DNA from 2 places in the Halanaerobium sp. ST460_2HS_T2 genome. Region 2 is predicted to be linked to the other one. Evidence: a T-box and tRNA genes for the amino acid it is inferred to sense, from the RefSeq annotation. Region 2 holds a T-box; the other holds one or more tRNA genes.
The links. The T-box of region 2 lies ahead of pheS (phenylalanine--tRNA ligase subunit alpha). A T-box ahead of a tRNA ligase gene usually reads a tRNA of that ligase, here a tRNA-Phe.
Positions count from the first base shown of each region.

Region 1: it encodes a tRNA-Phe, which carries the amino acid that the T-box ahead of pheS (phenylalanine--tRNA ligase subunit alpha) is inferred to sense. The anticodon was not compared.

Region 1 covers NZ_QPJF01000002.1:449-7,983, reverse strand. Annotated here, with positions in the region: gene DFR80_RS01490 (ECF transporter S component) at 1-172, shown strand, start outside; gene DFR80_RS01485 (MBL fold metallo-hydrolase) at 233-991, shown strand; gene trmL (tRNA (uridine(34)/cytosine(34)/5-carboxymethylaminomethyluridine(34)-2'-O)-methyltransferase TrmL) at 1,083-1,574, shown strand; gene DFR80_RS01475 (LysM peptidoglycan-binding domain-containing protein) at 1,625-2,884, shown strand; tRNA gene DFR80_RS01470 (tRNA-Lys) at 3,002-3,077, shown strand; tRNA gene DFR80_RS01465 (tRNA-Met) at 3,086-3,162, shown strand; tRNA gene DFR80_RS01460 (tRNA-Phe) at 3,187-3,262, shown strand; gene DFR80_RS01455 (ABC transporter substrate-binding protein) at 3,347-4,312, opposite strand; gene DFR80_RS01450 (peptidylprolyl isomerase) at 4,555-5,079, shown strand; gene DFR80_RS01445 (phenylacetate--CoA ligase family protein) at 5,096-6,436, shown strand; gene DFR80_RS01440 (TetR/AcrR family transcriptional regulator) at 6,592-7,143, shown strand; gene DFR80_RS01435 (radical SAM protein) at 7,216-7,535, shown strand, end outside.
Region 2 covers NZ_QPJF01000004.1:119,657-128,744, reverse strand. Annotated here, with positions in the region: gene rpmI (50S ribosomal protein L35) at 1-96, shown strand, start outside; gene rplT (50S ribosomal protein L20) at 160-519, shown strand; gene DFR80_RS03260 (RNA methyltransferase) at 524-1,333, shown strand; T-box leader at 1,381-1,599, shown strand; gene pheS (phenylalanine--tRNA ligase subunit alpha) at 1,668-2,693, shown strand; gene pheT (phenylalanine--tRNA ligase subunit beta) at 2,785-5,217, shown strand; gene DFR80_RS03245 (cell division protein ZapA) at 5,290-5,640, shown strand; gene DFR80_RS03240 (CvpA family protein) at 5,641-6,132, shown strand; gene polX (DNA polymerase/3'-5' exonuclease PolX) at 6,195-7,940, shown strand; gene DFR80_RS03230 (endonuclease MutS2) at 8,023-9,088, shown strand, end outside.

The sequences.
Region 1 (7,535 bases), on a different contig from region 2:
CAATCCAATATTTTACGGAATTCCCAGAGAACAGGTTTTAAAAATGATGTTACCCGGTATTTTACCATTTAATTTAACTAAAGCTATTATTAATTCTATTGTTACAGTTTTGATTTATAAGAAACTAGCGAATTTCCTGAGAAATAAGGGATTACTTAAACAAATAAATTAGTCAATAGTTTGACAAATACCCCTCTCTTAAGTTAAAATTTTTATGAGAGGGGTTGTTTTTTTGCAGATAACATTTTTAGGAACAGGAACCTCCCACGGGGTACCTGTAATTGCCTGTGATTGTGAGGTCTGTCAGTCTGATAATCCGAAAAATAAAAGAATGCGTACTTCGGTTCATATAAAAAGTGAAGAATATAATTTGTTAATAGATACACCACCGGAAATGAGGCTGGAGTTGATTAATAATAATATCAAAAATGTTGATTCAGTTTTAATGACCCATGCTCATGCCGATCATATTATGGGCTTTGATGATATCAGAGCTTTAAACTGGTTTCAGGGTAAAGAAATGCCTGTTTATGGTGACCATAAAACCTTAAATCATATTAAAAGGATTTTCCCTTATATTTTTTCAGATGAAAACCCTGGTGGAGGGGTACCCCAGGTTATTTTAAAAAAGATAGAGGGAGAAATAAAGTTTATGGATTTAAATGTTAAAGCTGTTCCGATTTATCATGGTGATAATAAAATTCTTGCTTACAGAATTAATAATTTTGCTTATTTAACTGACTGCAGTAAGATTCCGGACAGCTCCTTAAAACTGCTGGAAGGTATTGAATATGCTGCTGTTGATGCGTTGAGATTTGAAAAACATCCAACTCATATGTCTGTTGATCAGGCGGTGGAGTTAATTGACAAATTGAATTTAAAACATGGTTATTTAACTCATATCTCCCACAGACTGGATCATAAAAAGTTAAATGATTATTTGCCTGAAAATATTAGTGCAGCCTATGATGGGTTGATTATTAATATTTAATAGCTAGTAATTAATAGTTAGTAATAACAATATGAGTTTTATAGAAGAAATAACTTTTACTCAACATAATAATTAAAAAATTAATTAGGTGATGATTTTGAATATAGTACTTGTTGAACCTGAAATTCCACAAAACACTGGTAATATTGCTCGCACCTGTGCGGTAACTGATTCTAAACTGCATCTGGTTAGACCTCTTGGTTTTTCAACATCAGATAAATATTTAAAAAGAGCTGGTCTTGATTACTGGGATAAATTAGATATCAGTTATTATGACAATTTAGATAATTTTTTTGAGGTAAACAAAGATGGGCGCTTTTTTTATGCCACTACTAAAGCCGCAAAATCTTATGCTGATTTTGAATATCAGGAAAATGATTATTTTTTATTTGGTAAAGAAACTGCTGGTTTGCCGGAAAAGTTACTAGAAAAAAATCTTGATAAATGTATTAGAATTCCAATGAAGGATAATTTAAGGTCTTTAAATCTTTCGAATTCTGTTTCCATTATTATTTATGAAGCCCTGAGACAGAATAATTTTATAAATTTAAACAAAAAAGGGAAATATAAAAAGGAAATTTGAGTTTTATCTTGAATTAAATATAGTAGAGCAAAAAAGAAGGGAGGGGAGAAATGGAAAAAAATAATTATTTAACTACACTAATAATTTTATTAGTTTTTCTTTTGTCAATAACTATCGCTGCTTCTGCTTTTCAGGTTAGATTAAATGATCGGGGTAGAGATGTGATTGAAGTCCAAAAATATTTAGAAACCCTTGGTTATAATGTATCGACTGACGGTATATTTGGAAAGACTACCGAAGATGCAGTAAAATCTTTTCAGAAAAATAATAGTTTAAAGATTGATGGTATTGTTGGTGGTAGAACCCTTGAATTACTGAAAAAAATGATTTCTGAGAAAGTATCTTATGAGCTTTATGTTGTAGATAATGGAGATACTCTGTCAGGAATTGCTGGGTCAAGAGATGTAACTGTAGAAGAAATTATGGAGTTTAATAACATGAGTTCTTCTAGAATAAAACCCGGACAAGACTTAAAAATACCTAGAGAAAATATATTAACAGCTGAAGCAAAAACTCAACCTACAAATACAGAAACTAAAAAAGCACAAATTTATTACACTGTCCGCAGGGGAGATACCCTTTCTACAATTGCGGCTCGCAGAAATCTGCCTGTTGAAGAAATTATGAATGCCAACAATTTAAATTCAGATTTCATAAAAATAGGTCAGGAACTGGTGCTTCCAATAGTAGATTTTAAAGCTTCAAACAGCAGTAAAAGTGAGACAAAAACTAAAAAAAATAATTCTTCTTCTGATCGGATAGTATATAAAGTTCAGCGAGGAGATGCTCTAAGTACCATAGCTAAAATGTATGGTACTGATATAGATACAATTCGTAGAAATAATAATATAAATGGAGATCGAATTTTTGCTGGTGATGAGCTTGTAATAACTAATTATACAAGAGGACCTTTTAAATTAGGTAGAAATGCTTTTATCTGGCCTGTAAATGGGCGGATAACTTCTAATTTTGGTTGGAGAACTCATCCGATTAAGAAGACAAGATTATTCCACAATGGTTTAGATATTGCAGTTCCTAGAGGTACAAGTGTAAGAGCAGCAGCATCTGGCGAAGTTGTACATAGTGGTTGGATGAATGGTTTTGGTTATACAGTAATTATTGATCATGGAAATGGAGTAGAAACTCTTTATGGTCATAATTCTAGAGTGACAGTGGCCAGAGGTGCAATGGTAAGCAAAGGCCAACAAATTGCTTTATCAGGAAGTAGTGGTTTAAGTACTGGTCCTCATCTTCATTTTGGTGTTTTGAGAAATGAAGAACCTTTAAATCCAAAGAACTATTTACCATAAAAATAAAATTAAATTCTATGGGCAGGCCTTAATTGCCTGCCTTTTTATTTTTTTTTTGCTTTTTTTCTTGACAACTCTATTTATTATTGATATTATAAAAAGCGTCGCAAGAGAAATGGGCCATTAGCTCAGTTGGCAGAGCACCTGACTTTTAATCAGGTTGTCGGAGGTTCGAATCCTCCATGGCTCACCATTTAATAGCGCGGGGTAGAGCAGTCTGGTAGCTCGTCAGGCTCATAACCTGGAGGCCATCGGTTCGAATCCGGTCCCCGCAACCATTTTTATTTTAAAATTACATATTGGGTGGGATAGCTCAGTCGGTAGAGCAGTGGATTGAAAATCCACGTGTCGACAGTTCGATTCTGTCTCCCACCACCATTTTTTAGAATATTAAAGCCAGGCTATATAGCCTGGCCTTTTTTTTGGATACTTATTTTTTTGTAAAATTATCTTCAATTATTCTTAAAAAATAGTATCTGCAGATTCTAATAAGTCTGCTGGAATTTCTAAGCCAATTTCTGAGGCTGATTTTTGATTAATATAAAGCTTTAATTCTTCAGAAGATTCAACTGCCATTTCTGCGGGAGCAGCACCATTTAAAATTCTGGCAGCCATGGAACCTGTCTGTCTTCCTAGCTGATAATAGTCTATTCCAAGAGTCGCAATAGCACCCTGTTCAACCGAATTGTTTTCGGAAGCAAAGACTGGAATCTGATTATTATATGCTGTCTGCAGTACAGTTGGCATTGCAGAAACTATTATATTATCAGTTGGAACATAGATTGCATCAACACTTCCAACCAGAGAGGATACTGCCAGGCTTACTTCACTGCTGTTGCTAACTGTTCCTTCCTCGACAGATACTCCCATTTCTTTAGCTTTCTCTTTAGCTAAATCAACCTGGACAACAGAATTAACCTCTCCTGGGTTATATAAAATTCCGAGAGTATTTAATTCCGGTAAAAATTGTTTAATTAATTCCAGCTGTTTGGCTACTGGATTCATATCCGTAGTTCCAGTTACATTTCCACCAGGTGCTTCCATACTGTTGACTACACCTGCCTCCACAGGATCTGTAACAGCTGTAATTAAAACCGGAGTCTCAGATATCACATTGGCAGCAGTCTGAGCTGAGGGGGTGGCTATAGCCAGTACTAAATCCAGTTTATTCTGGTTGAATCTCTGGGCAATAGTTTGAGCAGTTGAAAAATCTGCCTGAGCATTCTGTAAATCGATTTGAAGATTTTCCCCCTCTACAAAACCTTCTTCTGCCAGTTGATCAACAAATCCCTCTCTGGCTAAATCCAGGGATGGATGTTCAACAAACTGAGAAATCCCGATTTTGTATTCCTGCGCCCCTGCAAAATTTGTTAAAATAAATAAGAAAATAATACTAAAATATAGTACAGTTAATAAAGTCTTTTTCATTACTATCTCTTCTCCCTTCTCACTAGAAAATTCAAATTATTTAAGTTAATTATATAATCTTTTGCTTTTGCTTGTCAATTTTGAAATTTTTATGATTGAATGAGTCTTGAAGAAAAGTTATAGGGGAGTTATTTAGTAACTTTTAATAATATTTTATTTAAATAACAACTTTAATTTTATGTTCAATTTGTATATAATAGAAGCGGTATAAGGGCTAGAAATATAAATAAGAGGTGTTTTAAATGGAAAAAAACCCAGAAATAACCATAACAATGGAAAGTGGGGAAGAAATCAGGGTAGAATTATATCCTGAAATAGCTCCAAATACTGTTAGGAATTTTATAGAATTAGTAGAAGCCGGATATTATGATGGCCTTAAGTTTCATCGAGTAATTAAAGGTTTTATGATTCAGGGGGGCTGTCCTGATGGTACTGGTATGGGAGACCCTGGTTATTCAATTAAAGGTGAGTTTTCCGAGAATGGCTATGATAATGACTTGAGCCACAAAAAAGGAGTAATTTCAATGGCTAGGAGTGCTCATCCTGATTCTGCTGGTTCCCAGTTTTTTATAGTTCACAGGAATGCACCTCATCTGGATGGTAAATACGCTGCTTTTGGTGAGGTTGTTATAGAAGGTATGGATATTGTTGATCAGATAGCTGAGGTAGAAACTGGAGCCAGAGATATGCCGCGGGAAGATCAGATAATGGAATCAGTAGCAGTTGAAACTTTTGGTGCAGAATATGAAGCTGCAGAAAAGCTTTAACTAAGGAGAGAAAATTATGAGTATACCAAGAATCCTGTATTATAAATATAAGCTGGATAAAAATTTAAATAAAAGTCGAAGTGAAATATTAAAACTGAGAGAGAATAAATTTAGAAAGCTGCTGTATTATGCTTATAATAATTCTCCTTTTTACCGTGATTTTTATTCAGCCCACGGGATTAAGGAAAAAGACCTGCCAGAGATTAAACATTCAGATCTTCCTGCTCTTGATAAAAATATAATGATGGAAAACTATGAAAGATTAGTAACTGATAAAAATATTAGCTGTGATAAGATTGCTTCTTTTCTTGAAAATTATCCTTCTCCCGTTAGCAAGTTAAATAATAAATATCACGTTATTCATAGCTCTGGTTCTTCAGGCAGAATTGGATATTTTCTTTATAATTCAAAGGAGTGGGATTTTATCAAGGCTCTTTCCCTGAGATTATTTACTAATTTTGGTCTTAAGAGAAAAAGATATGCTTTTATTGGAGCAGCAGATGGTCATTATGCCGGGGTCAGCCTTTTTTTAAGCCCTATTAATTCCCTGGAAGAATACTTCTATAAAAAATATCTGATAATTAATATTAATCATCCTTTAGAAGATTATTGCCAAAGGTTAAATGAATGCCGCCCTCATAATCTTACAGGCTATCCTTTCGGGATCAGGGTCCTGGCTGAAATGCAGAGAGCTGGCAAAATAGATATATCACCAGAAGTGGTAATCTGCGGGGGTGAACCGCTGACAGCAGAAACCAGGAAATTTATTAAAAAGACCTGGAATACCTCTCTTGTTAATCATTATGCTGCTTCGGAGTCCCTGGTGATCGGAGTAAAAAAAGAGGAGTTTAATCATTTATATATTTTTGATGATGCTAATTATATTGAAACTGCGGAAGAAGGCTATTACCTAACAAATCTCTATAATTATACCCAACCACTTATACGATATCGAATGTCTGATTTACTGGTATCGGTAAATGAACGGAAAAATGAAGATAGATGGCCTTTTAACAGGGTAAAAGAAATTATCGGACGCCAGGAGGATATATTATGGTTTAAAAATCAAGCTGGAAAAAAAGAGTTTATTCATCCAATAATATTTGTGGAATTATATATTAGAGGTTTGAATAAATATCAGGTGATACAGACGGGTGAAACTTCCTTTGTTTTCAAGGCGGTTATTAAAAAGGGAAGAAAAAATGAGGATGTAATGGTGAAAATAAAAGAAGAATTAACAAAGATACTTCAGAGTAAAAACCTACAAAATGTTAATTTCAGGATAAAAAAAGTCAAAAATATTGACGGTACAGGTACTACCGGTAAATTTAAATTGATAAAAAAAGAATTTAAATAAATTTATTCAAGCTGCATTTTACCCTATATTTTAAAATTTCACAAAAATTTGACATATTTATTTTCATAATATATAATGAATTTAAGTTCATAAAACATTATGAATTTGAGTTCATTAAAATAATTGTAAATTTTAAAAAATAGGTGGTGAATGTTGTGCCTAAAATCATCAATAATTTAAGGAGTAAAATATCTAGAGCAGCATATCAGTTATTTTCTAAAAAAGGATATTCTGCTGTTAGTATGAAAATTGTTGCTGAAGAAACCGGTATTGCTGTTGGAACATTATATAATTATTATGCTAATAAAGAGGAGTTATTTATAAAAGTTATTGAAGAAAGAATTAACAATAATAAAAAAATTTTTGATAAATATTTAAAAAAAGATGAACTTGATCTGGAAAAGTTTATTACCCATCTCTATGATGAAATTAATAAATCAAAAGGTATAATAGATGAAGTCATTAAAAAAGATATAAATAATAAAGAAGAAAAAATTGTAACCCGGCTGCGATCTGAATTATTAGAGATAGTAGATCAGATATTAATACAAATTAAAGGAAAAAAGGGAATAAAAAGGGGGGCTGAAGCAGAAAGAAAGCGCGGCGTTTATGCACTGCTTATTATGATATTGATCTTGGACAGGAGATTTCCAGGAGAACGGGAGAAGAATATTTCTTATCTTTTAAAAATTGCAAATCTAATTTAAAGAAAAATTAAAAACTGCGAATGAGCAAGTATTAAAGAGATAATTTAGAACAATACAAGAGGAGGAGTTAATATGAGTATTGATTTTGAACTGGCAAAAAAATACGCCGCTGATAAGTTGATCAAACAGGCTTTAAAATATCTGGAAAAAGATCCTGAAGAAAATTTTTTGCAGATTCTAGATATTGGAGAAAAATTAGCTAGAAGAGATAATCACAAAAATGCTATTAAGATTATCAAAGAAAATTATAAAACGACTCCTTTGATAAAAAAATATCTTAAAAAAATTAATGATATTGCACCCTCTTATAAAAATGGACTTTTAATGAATTTTTTTGTTAATTCAGCTATTTTTGGTATACCATATCAGTATGAACTTTCTGAAGATCTTGG
Region 2 (9,088 bases):
ACTAAAAAATCTGGAAATAGAAAAAGACAGCTGCGAAAAGCTAAGTTATTAAGTAAGTCATATCAAAAACGTTACAAAAAATTACTACATGGATAAACTAATATAAGCAAATAATTTTAAATAATAAATGTTAAATTACTGGAAGGAGTGTCATTTAAGATGCCACGTGTAAAAAGAGGAAATAAGGCGCGCAAGCGTAGAAAAAAAGTTTTAAAGATGGCCAAGGGATATTTTGGATCCCGCAGCAAGTTATATCGTCCTGCTAATCAGGCGGTAATGAAGTCTTTACATTATGCTTACAGAGATAGAAGAAATAAAAAGAGAGAGTTTAGAAGATTATGGATTACCAGAATCAATGCAGCAGCTAGAAACGAAGGTCTTTCCTACAGCCGTTTTATCAATGGTTTAAGACAGGCAGAGGTAGAAATTGATCGTAAAATGTTAGCTGATTTAGCAGTTAATGATTCTGATGCTTTTGCTGATTTAGTTGATGTAGCAAAAGAGCAGTTAGGAAATTAATTAGATGGATATAATCAGCAGTTCTCAAAACGATAAAGTTAAATATCTAAATAAGCTTTACCGGAGTAGAAACCGGCGCAAGGAAGGTGTTTTTATTCTGGAAGGTAAGAGGCTTATTGAGGCTGCATTAGCAGGAGGAGCAGATTTCAAACAGGTCTTTCTCACTCCTGCTTTTTTTAAATCAGCTGAGAATGATAATTTGCTGGCTGATTTAAAATTAAAGTCTGAGTTTATTTATCTTGAAGAACAACTGTTAAAAGAAACCGCCTCGACTGTTAATCCTCAGGGAATTTTAGCGGTAGTTAAAGAATCCGTTTTTAAGGGTGAGGATTTTTATCAGCAGGCAGATAAAATTTTGCTGCTGGATAGGATCCAGGATCCCGGAAATATGGGAACAATGATCAGAACAGCTGTTGCTGCAGGTTTTGATGGGGTAATTGCTCTCAAAGGCTCAGTCGATATTTACAATCAAAAAGTTATTAGAGCGACAATGGGCGGTATCTTTTCTATTGCAGTTCGCCAGAAGTTAAGTCAGGAAGAATTTCTGTCTGAAATTGATTCCCGGGCAGCTGACTACGAACTGCTGGCTGCAGATATTGAGGCAGAAGAATATCATTTTCAGCACCGGTATCAGAATAAACTAATTTTAATGATCGGTAATGAGGCCAATGGAATTGATCAGAAACTTTTGGCAGCAGCAACTTCAAAGATTAAAATACCACTGGCAGGAGAAATTGAATCATTAAATGCAGCGGTTGCAGCTTCAGTTATTTCTTTTGAAATACTTTCACAGAGTTTAAAAAAAGATAGTTGAGCTGATTTTCTTTCTGTGGTATAATCATAAAAGAATTAAATAAATAATTAAAGGCTGAGAAGGAGAGAGTAACTAAAGGAGATTTTAAGAGAGATTAACTGCAGCAGCTGAAAGCAGTTAAATTATCAATTTTAGTGAAGTTCACTCTGGAGCTGGAGGCTGAAAAAAGTAGGCTTTCTCGGAAGCTATTAACTTTCGTTAACAAATAAAGTGATTCCACATTTTGTGGGATAATCAGGGTGGTAACACGGTATCTCGTCCCTTTAGGGCGGGATTTTTTTGTTTTTAGAGAGTAAAATTATTTTATACATACATAAATATGGAGGTGTTAGTTTTGGATCTACTAGATGATCTAAAAAAGATTGAAAAGGAAGCAGAAGCTGAATTAAAAGAAGTGGCAAGTCTTGATCAGTTAGAAGAAATGAGAATTAAGTATTTGGGAAAGAAGGGAGCTATTCAGTCAGTTTTCTCAAAGATGGGGAAAATTGATGCTGATCAGCGTCCGGTTGTTGGTAAAGAGGCTAATATTTTAAAGGGTAAAATTCAGAGCTGGCTGGGTGAACACAAGGAACGCCTGGAAAAAGAGGCGGCACAGAAACGTTTTCAGGCTGAAAAAATTGATGTCAGTCTGCCGGGTTCTAAAGTAGAAGCTGGACGCTCTCATCCACTTTCTCTGGTAACTAAAGAACTTGAGGATATTTTTATCGGACTCGGCTTTGATATTGCGGAGGGACCCGAGGTAGAGAGTGAATATTATAACTTTGAAGCTTTAAATATTCCGGCCCATCATCCGGCCCGTGATTTACAGGATACCCTGTATATTGATGATCATTATCTACTGAGAACTCATACCTCACCGGTTCAGGTCAGAACCATGGAAGCCCAGGAGCCTCCGGTTAGAATTATCGCACCCGGTAGAGTATATCGTTCTGATGAACTGGATGCTTCACATTCACCAATTTTTCATCAGACAGAGGGGCTGGTAATTGATAAAGAGATTTCTTTTAGTGACTTAAAAGGAACAATAGAATTGATTGTAGAAGCCTTATTCGGAAAAGACAGAGATGTCAGGTTCCGTCCCAGCTATTTCCCTTTTACAGAACCGAGTGCAGAAGTTGATGTTTCCTGTATTGTCTGTGGTGGAGAAGGCTGTCCTTTATGTTCCAGAACTGGCTGGCTGGAGATTATGGGAGCGGGAATGGTTCATCCCAATGTACTCGAAATGTCAGGTTATGATAGTGATGTTTATAGTGGTTTTGCCTTTGGTGTTGGACTGGATAGACTTGCTTTATTAAAATATGGAATTGATGATATCAGGGTACTTTATGAAAATGATAAGCGTTTTTTACATCAGTTTTAAATAAATAGAAATAATTAATTCTGCAGACTGATTTAAGCTAATCAGAAGCAGTAAATAAACTGAAGACTGATATAAAGAAAGGATGATAAATTTGCAGATCTCATATAACTGGTTAAAAAAATATATTGATATAAATTTTACTCCCGATGACCTTTCCGAAAAGCTGACAATGGCCGGGCTGGAAGTTGAAGGAGTTGAGTATTTAGGAGAAGGTTTGGAAGATATTGTTATTGCAAAAATTGAAGAAATTAAAGAACATCCAAATGCAGATAAACTTGTCATCTGTATGGTGAAAACTGCAGCAGATAAAAAAGCAATTCCGGTTGTGACTGGTGCTCCCAATGTTGAAACAGGACAGCTGGTACCTTTTGCAGCAGTAGGAACAACTCTTCCTAATGGAATGGAAATTGAAGAAGTCAGGCTCAGAGGTGAGCTTTCGCAGGGAATGATATGTTCTAAGGATGAACTGGGACTGCAGGAAGAAAGAGCTGAGGGAATTATGGTTCTTGATGATAATGCTCCTTTAGGTGGCAGTTTTCTTAAATACAAGCGTCTGGATGATTATGTTTTCAAACTTGATTTAACTCCAAATTATGCCCGCTGTCTGGGAATGATTGGAGTAGCAAGAGAGATTAAATCTTTATATGCTCAGGAAAAAGATCTAAAAACACCTCCCATTTCTTTTGAGGAAGCGGAAGAACTTGGTGAGATCAATGATTATGTTGAAGTTGAAATTGAAGATCCAGATTTATGCCCCCGTTATACTGCTCGTCTGGTAAAAAATGTTAAGATTAAAGAGTCACCGGAGTGGATTAAACGTCGGCTTAAGGCAGCAGGAATCAGACCGATTAATAATGTAGTTGATATTTCTAACTTTGTTCTAATGGAATATAATCAACCTCTTCACACCTTTGATTTTAATAAAATTAAAGATGGTAAAATTATTGTACGCCGGGCTGAAGCAGAAGAAAAAATGCTGACTTTAGATGAAGAAGAAAGAGTTTTAGATGATGAGATGCTTGTGATTTCTGATCCCGAAAAAGCAGTTGCAGTTGGTGGAGTTATGGGAGGAGCAAATACCGAAGTAACAGAAGAAACCACTGATGTCTTAATTGAATCTGCTTATTTTAATCCAGTAAGCATTCGCAAAACCGCTAAAAAATTAGGAATGCATTCTGATTCTTCCCATCGTTTTGAAAGAGGGGTAGATATTGAAAAAGCTATTGAGGCTAATAATCGTGCCTGTCAGATGCTGGCAAAGTGTGATGGAGCGAAAGTAGTTCCAGGAGTGATTGATAATTATCCTTTAAAATATGAATCAGCAGTAATTACTCTTTCTACAGCTAGAGTTAATGAACTTTTAGGGATTGAATTGGAAGCCAAAGAAGTTAAAGAAAGTCTTGAAAGACTGGGGTTTGAAGTAAATCCAGCTGCTGAAGCTGGAGAGTTGGAAGTTACTGTGCCTTCCTTTAGAACTGATGTAGAGCAGGCAGCTGATTTAGTAGAAGAAATAGCAAGAGTTTATGGTTATAATAAAATACCCTCTACCAGACCAATTTCCAAGCAGCGCGGTAAAAGAAACCCCCAGCAGAAATTCGAAGTAGAGGTTAAAGAACTGCTTCAGGCTGGTGGCCTGGATGAAGTTATAACTTACAGCCTGCAGGATAAAAAGAGCTATCAGGATTTGAATTTAACTCAATTTGAAGATTATGCTAAATTTGTGAGTATTAAAAACCCTCTCAGTGAAGCCTTTGGTATTTTAAGAACCTCTCTGATCCCGGGGATAGTTAATGTATTATCTTCTAATGCTCGCCGCCAGGGTTCCGAAATGGCTGTTTTTGAAACAGGAACAGTTTTTAGAAATAAAGGTGGCAATACCAGGCCTGAGGAACTTAACATGCTTGGTGGTGGTATTTTTGGCCGGGATGTTGATTTGTGGCAGCAGGGAGCTCCCAATTTCTTTGAACTAAAAGGAGTATTGGAGATGCTTTTTGAGAGAATTCAACTGGATAAAGTAAGCTTTATTCCGGATAATGATAACAGAGATTTTCTGCATCCAGGGCGCAGAGCTGAAATCAAATATGATGAAACTCAGACTTTTGGCTTTATTGGAGAAATCCATCCAGAACTTGCAGATCAAAATAATTTACCGGCTGGAACAACTATTTTTGAGCTGGATCTAGACTTTATCTTTGAAAAAACAGCAGAAAAAAGCTATAATTATCAAAAATTAGTCAAGTATCCTGTTCTGGCAAGGGATTTAGCTATAGTTATGGCAGAAGAAATAGCAGTTGGAGATATTCATCAGGCAATTAAAGAGCAGGGTGGAGAAATACTTAAAGGTGTCGAACTTTTTGATATTTATCAGGGAGATCAAATAAAAGATGGCGATAAGAGTGCTGCTTTCCAGTTGAAATTTCAGGCTGATGATAAAACACTAACCGATCAGGAGGTAAATGAGCGTTTTAATCAAATAGTAAAACATCTCAAAAAAGAATATTCTGCAGAAATTAGAGGAAATTAAGATTTAAGGCAGGAATTTCGCCTTTTGTAATGAATATAATAAAGTAGACTACTAAAGCTGGAGATGTTGCTAATGATTAAGGAAAAAAATCAAAATAAGAAAAAATTCAAATTAAATATTCTGGGAGACCAGTTTACTGTGACCGGAGAATTTAGTGAAGAATATATTAATAAACTTGCAGACCATGTAGAAAAAACCGGCAGGGAGATCAAAAATGCTTATCCTAAATTGCCTTTTCGGCGCTTATCTCATCTAACTATGATTAATCTGGCTGATGAATATTTTAAACTTCGCAGTCAGTGTATTGATTTAAGTAAAGAAAAAGAAAGATTAAAAGAGGCTAATCAGAGTTTACATCAGGAATTAAAAAAACTGCGGCAGGAGAATGAGGAATTAAATACTCTACTCGAGGAGGTAGAATAATTGGATATTATTAATTTCCTCGATATCATTATCTTGGTAATTTTACTCTTTTTTGCCTATAATGGTTTTAGAAGAGGATTTATAGATCAGACCAGTACTATACTCGGACTGCTTGCGGCTTTATTTGTGGCCGTTAGACAGTATGAGTATTTTACTCAATTTTTGGAACCGTATTTAGATCTTTCAACTTCGCTGCTGCAGTTTATTTCTTTTGCGGTAATTTTTATAGTTGTTAATATAGTAATTCATGTACTGGGGATTACCCTGAAAAAAATTGTGGATGCTATTTTTCTGCAGCCGGTTGATCGTGCTGCTGGATTTTTGTTGGGTCTGGTAAAAGCTGGGATAATTGTTTATTTATTGATTCTAATTCTGGCCCAGATCCCCTATCAAAAAATTAATGATGTTTTAAATGAATCATTTCTGGCAAAAAGAATCATCGAGGCATCACCCTTTATACAATCAAAGATTGAAGAAATTTTTCGGCCATGAAATTTTCATGGCCTTTTAGCTTTTAATTAAAGTTTTTAATAACAGAGGAAAGAGGTGTTATGATGCAGGAAATAAGCAATAAAGAAATTGCAAAGATTCTGTCAGAATTTGCTGACTTAATGGCAATTAAAGGAGAAAATGACTTTAAGATAAGAGCTTATGCCAATGCAGCTCGTAAAATAGAATCTTACGCCGATAATATTCAGCAGCTGGCAGCGGAGGATAAATTAAAAGATATTAAAGGAATTGGGAGCGGTATTGCAGAATCGATTAATGAACTTCTTCAGAATGGTCTTATCGAGGAAATGGAAGCGATTAAAGCAGAGCTGCCAGCCGGAGTTATAGAAATGACAGATATACAGGGGCTGGGTCCTAAAACAGCGCACCGCTTTTATTATGAATTGGAAATTGAAGATTTGATAGGTCTGGAAAAGGCTCTTAAGGCTGGAAAAGTACAGAAACTTAAGGGTTTTGGGAAAAAGTCAGAGGAAAAATTACTCAGAGCATTAAAAAACCATGAAAAGTATGTTGATAAAATTATTCTGGCAAAAGCTTTAAGAACAGCGGAAGAGATTATTGAAACAATTAAAACTGAGCTTGAGCCTGATCTTTTTGGAGAAATTGAAGTCTGCGGCAGCAGCAGGAGAGCCAAAGAACTGATCGGTGATCTCGATATTTTGATTGCGACTGCAGAGCCGAAAAAGCTTTCCCAAAAAATAAAAAATCTTGATTTTGTGGCTGAGGTTATTGGCGCTGGAGAGACCAAGGTCAGCATCAGAACTGATCAGGGAGTACAGACTGATTTTAGATTAGTCAGTAAAGAAGAATTTCCTTCTGCCCTCCATTATTTTACCGGATCTCAGGCTCATAATGTAAGGATGAGGCAGCTTGCTAAAGATAAAAATTTAAAGCTGAGTGAATACGGACTTTTTAGAGATGACGGTAGTAAAGAAAAAATTGAATCTGAAGCAGATATTTTTAGAATTCTGGGGCTTGATTATATTATTCCCGAATTGAGAGAAGATCAGGGAGAAATTGAGGCAGCTCAAAGAGGAGAATTACCTAATAGTATTCAGCTGACTGATATTAAAGGGGATCTCCATCTGCATTCCCGCTACAGTGATGGTGCCTTTTCGATTAGGAAAATGGCAGAAGCTGCTAAAGAAAGAGGTTATCAGTATATTGCTGTAACCGATCACTCCCAGTCTCTGACCGTAGCCAGTGGTATGTCAATTAAAGAGTTAAAAGAGCAGCTTGAAGAAATTGATCAACTTAATCAAACTCTGACTGATTTTAGAATATTTAAAGGAGTAGAAGTTGATATTCTTAAAAATGGAGAGCTGGATTTTAAGGATGAGCTGCTGGAAAAAATTGATTTTGTAATAGCTTCTGTGCATAGTTATTTTAACCTTGATGAGGATCAGATGACAGCCAGAATTATCAGAGCAGTTAAAAATCCTCATGTAAATTTAATAGCACATCCCCGGGGAAGAATGCTGGGAGGAAGAGAAGCTTATGCAGTTGATTTAGAAAAAGTAATCAAAGCAGCTGCAGAGAATGGCACAGCACTTGAAATTAATGCCTCACCTCAGCGTCTGGATCTGAATGCTGAATGGGCTCGTAAAGTTAAAAAGGCAGGAGGAAAAATCTCAATCAATACTGATGCCCATCATTATAAGGAATACAGTGATATGGAATTTGGAATAGTAACTGCTCGCCGCGGCTGGCTCGAAAAAGAAGATGTGATCAATACTTTTTCCTCAGAACAGCTGCTTGATTTTTTGAAGCAGAAAGGAAAGAATTCTTAGTCAATTAACTTTTTGTAAATTATAATAAATATTAGTAATCGAAACGAATTTAGCCATAAAATTAATTCCGGAGGTATTTAAGTTGAAAGAACACAGTCTGGAAGTACTCGAATATAATAAAATTATTAAGATGACTGCTGAGAGATCAGCAACAAAGATTGGAAAAGAAATTATAAAAAAATTAGAACCTGTTAATAATAGCAAATATATTAAAGAAAGACTGGCTGAAGTTACAGCTTTAAAGTCAATGATTAAAGAGTTTTCTACTCCTCCTTTTGGTGGAGTCCGTGATATTAGAGAGGATTTAAAAAAAGCAGCAAAAGGATCTGTACTTTCCACGGATGCAATCACCAGAGTGAGAAGCACCCTGAGAGGAGTTTTTGAGCTTCAGCGCTATTTAGATAATATTGAGTCTGATCTTGATCCGAGAATTATAGAGAGAGAATATCAGATAATTTACGATTTATGCGCAGATCTGCAGAATCGACCTGCACTGGCCAGAGAAATTGATCGCTGTATTAATGAATATGGAGAAGTAGCTGATGATGCAAGTGCTAAACTAAAATCACTGCGCTCAAAAATTGATTCAATAGAGAATTCAATTCGAGATAAACTTGATTCAATAATTAAAAGCAAACACTATCAGGATATGCTCCAGGAAAACATAGTGACCAGAAGAGAAAACCGATATGTTGTACCTGTTAAACAGGAGCAGCGTAATAATTTTGATGGAATAGTCCACGGTCAGTCTGCCAGTGGTCTGACACTTTTTATGGAACCGATGGCTGTAGTTCGTTTAAATAACGAGCTTAGAGAAGTTAGAGCCAGAGAGAGCGCAGAGATTCAGCGCATATTGCAGATGCTCAGCTCAAAAATCGCTCAAGATGAGAGTATTATAAAAAGAGATTTAATGATTTTAAGCAGGCTGGACAGTATCTCAGCAGCCGCAAAGTTTAGTCTTGATTATCAGTGTAATGCCCCTGAAATTAACGAAAAGGGGATTATAGAGTTAAATCAGGCCCGTCATCCGCTTTTGAAAGAAGAACCGGTGCCAATCGATCTTAAGCTTGGTGACGATATTGCAACACTGGTAATTACCGGTCCAAATACCGGTGGTAAAACAGTTGCTTTAAAAACTGTTGGGCTGT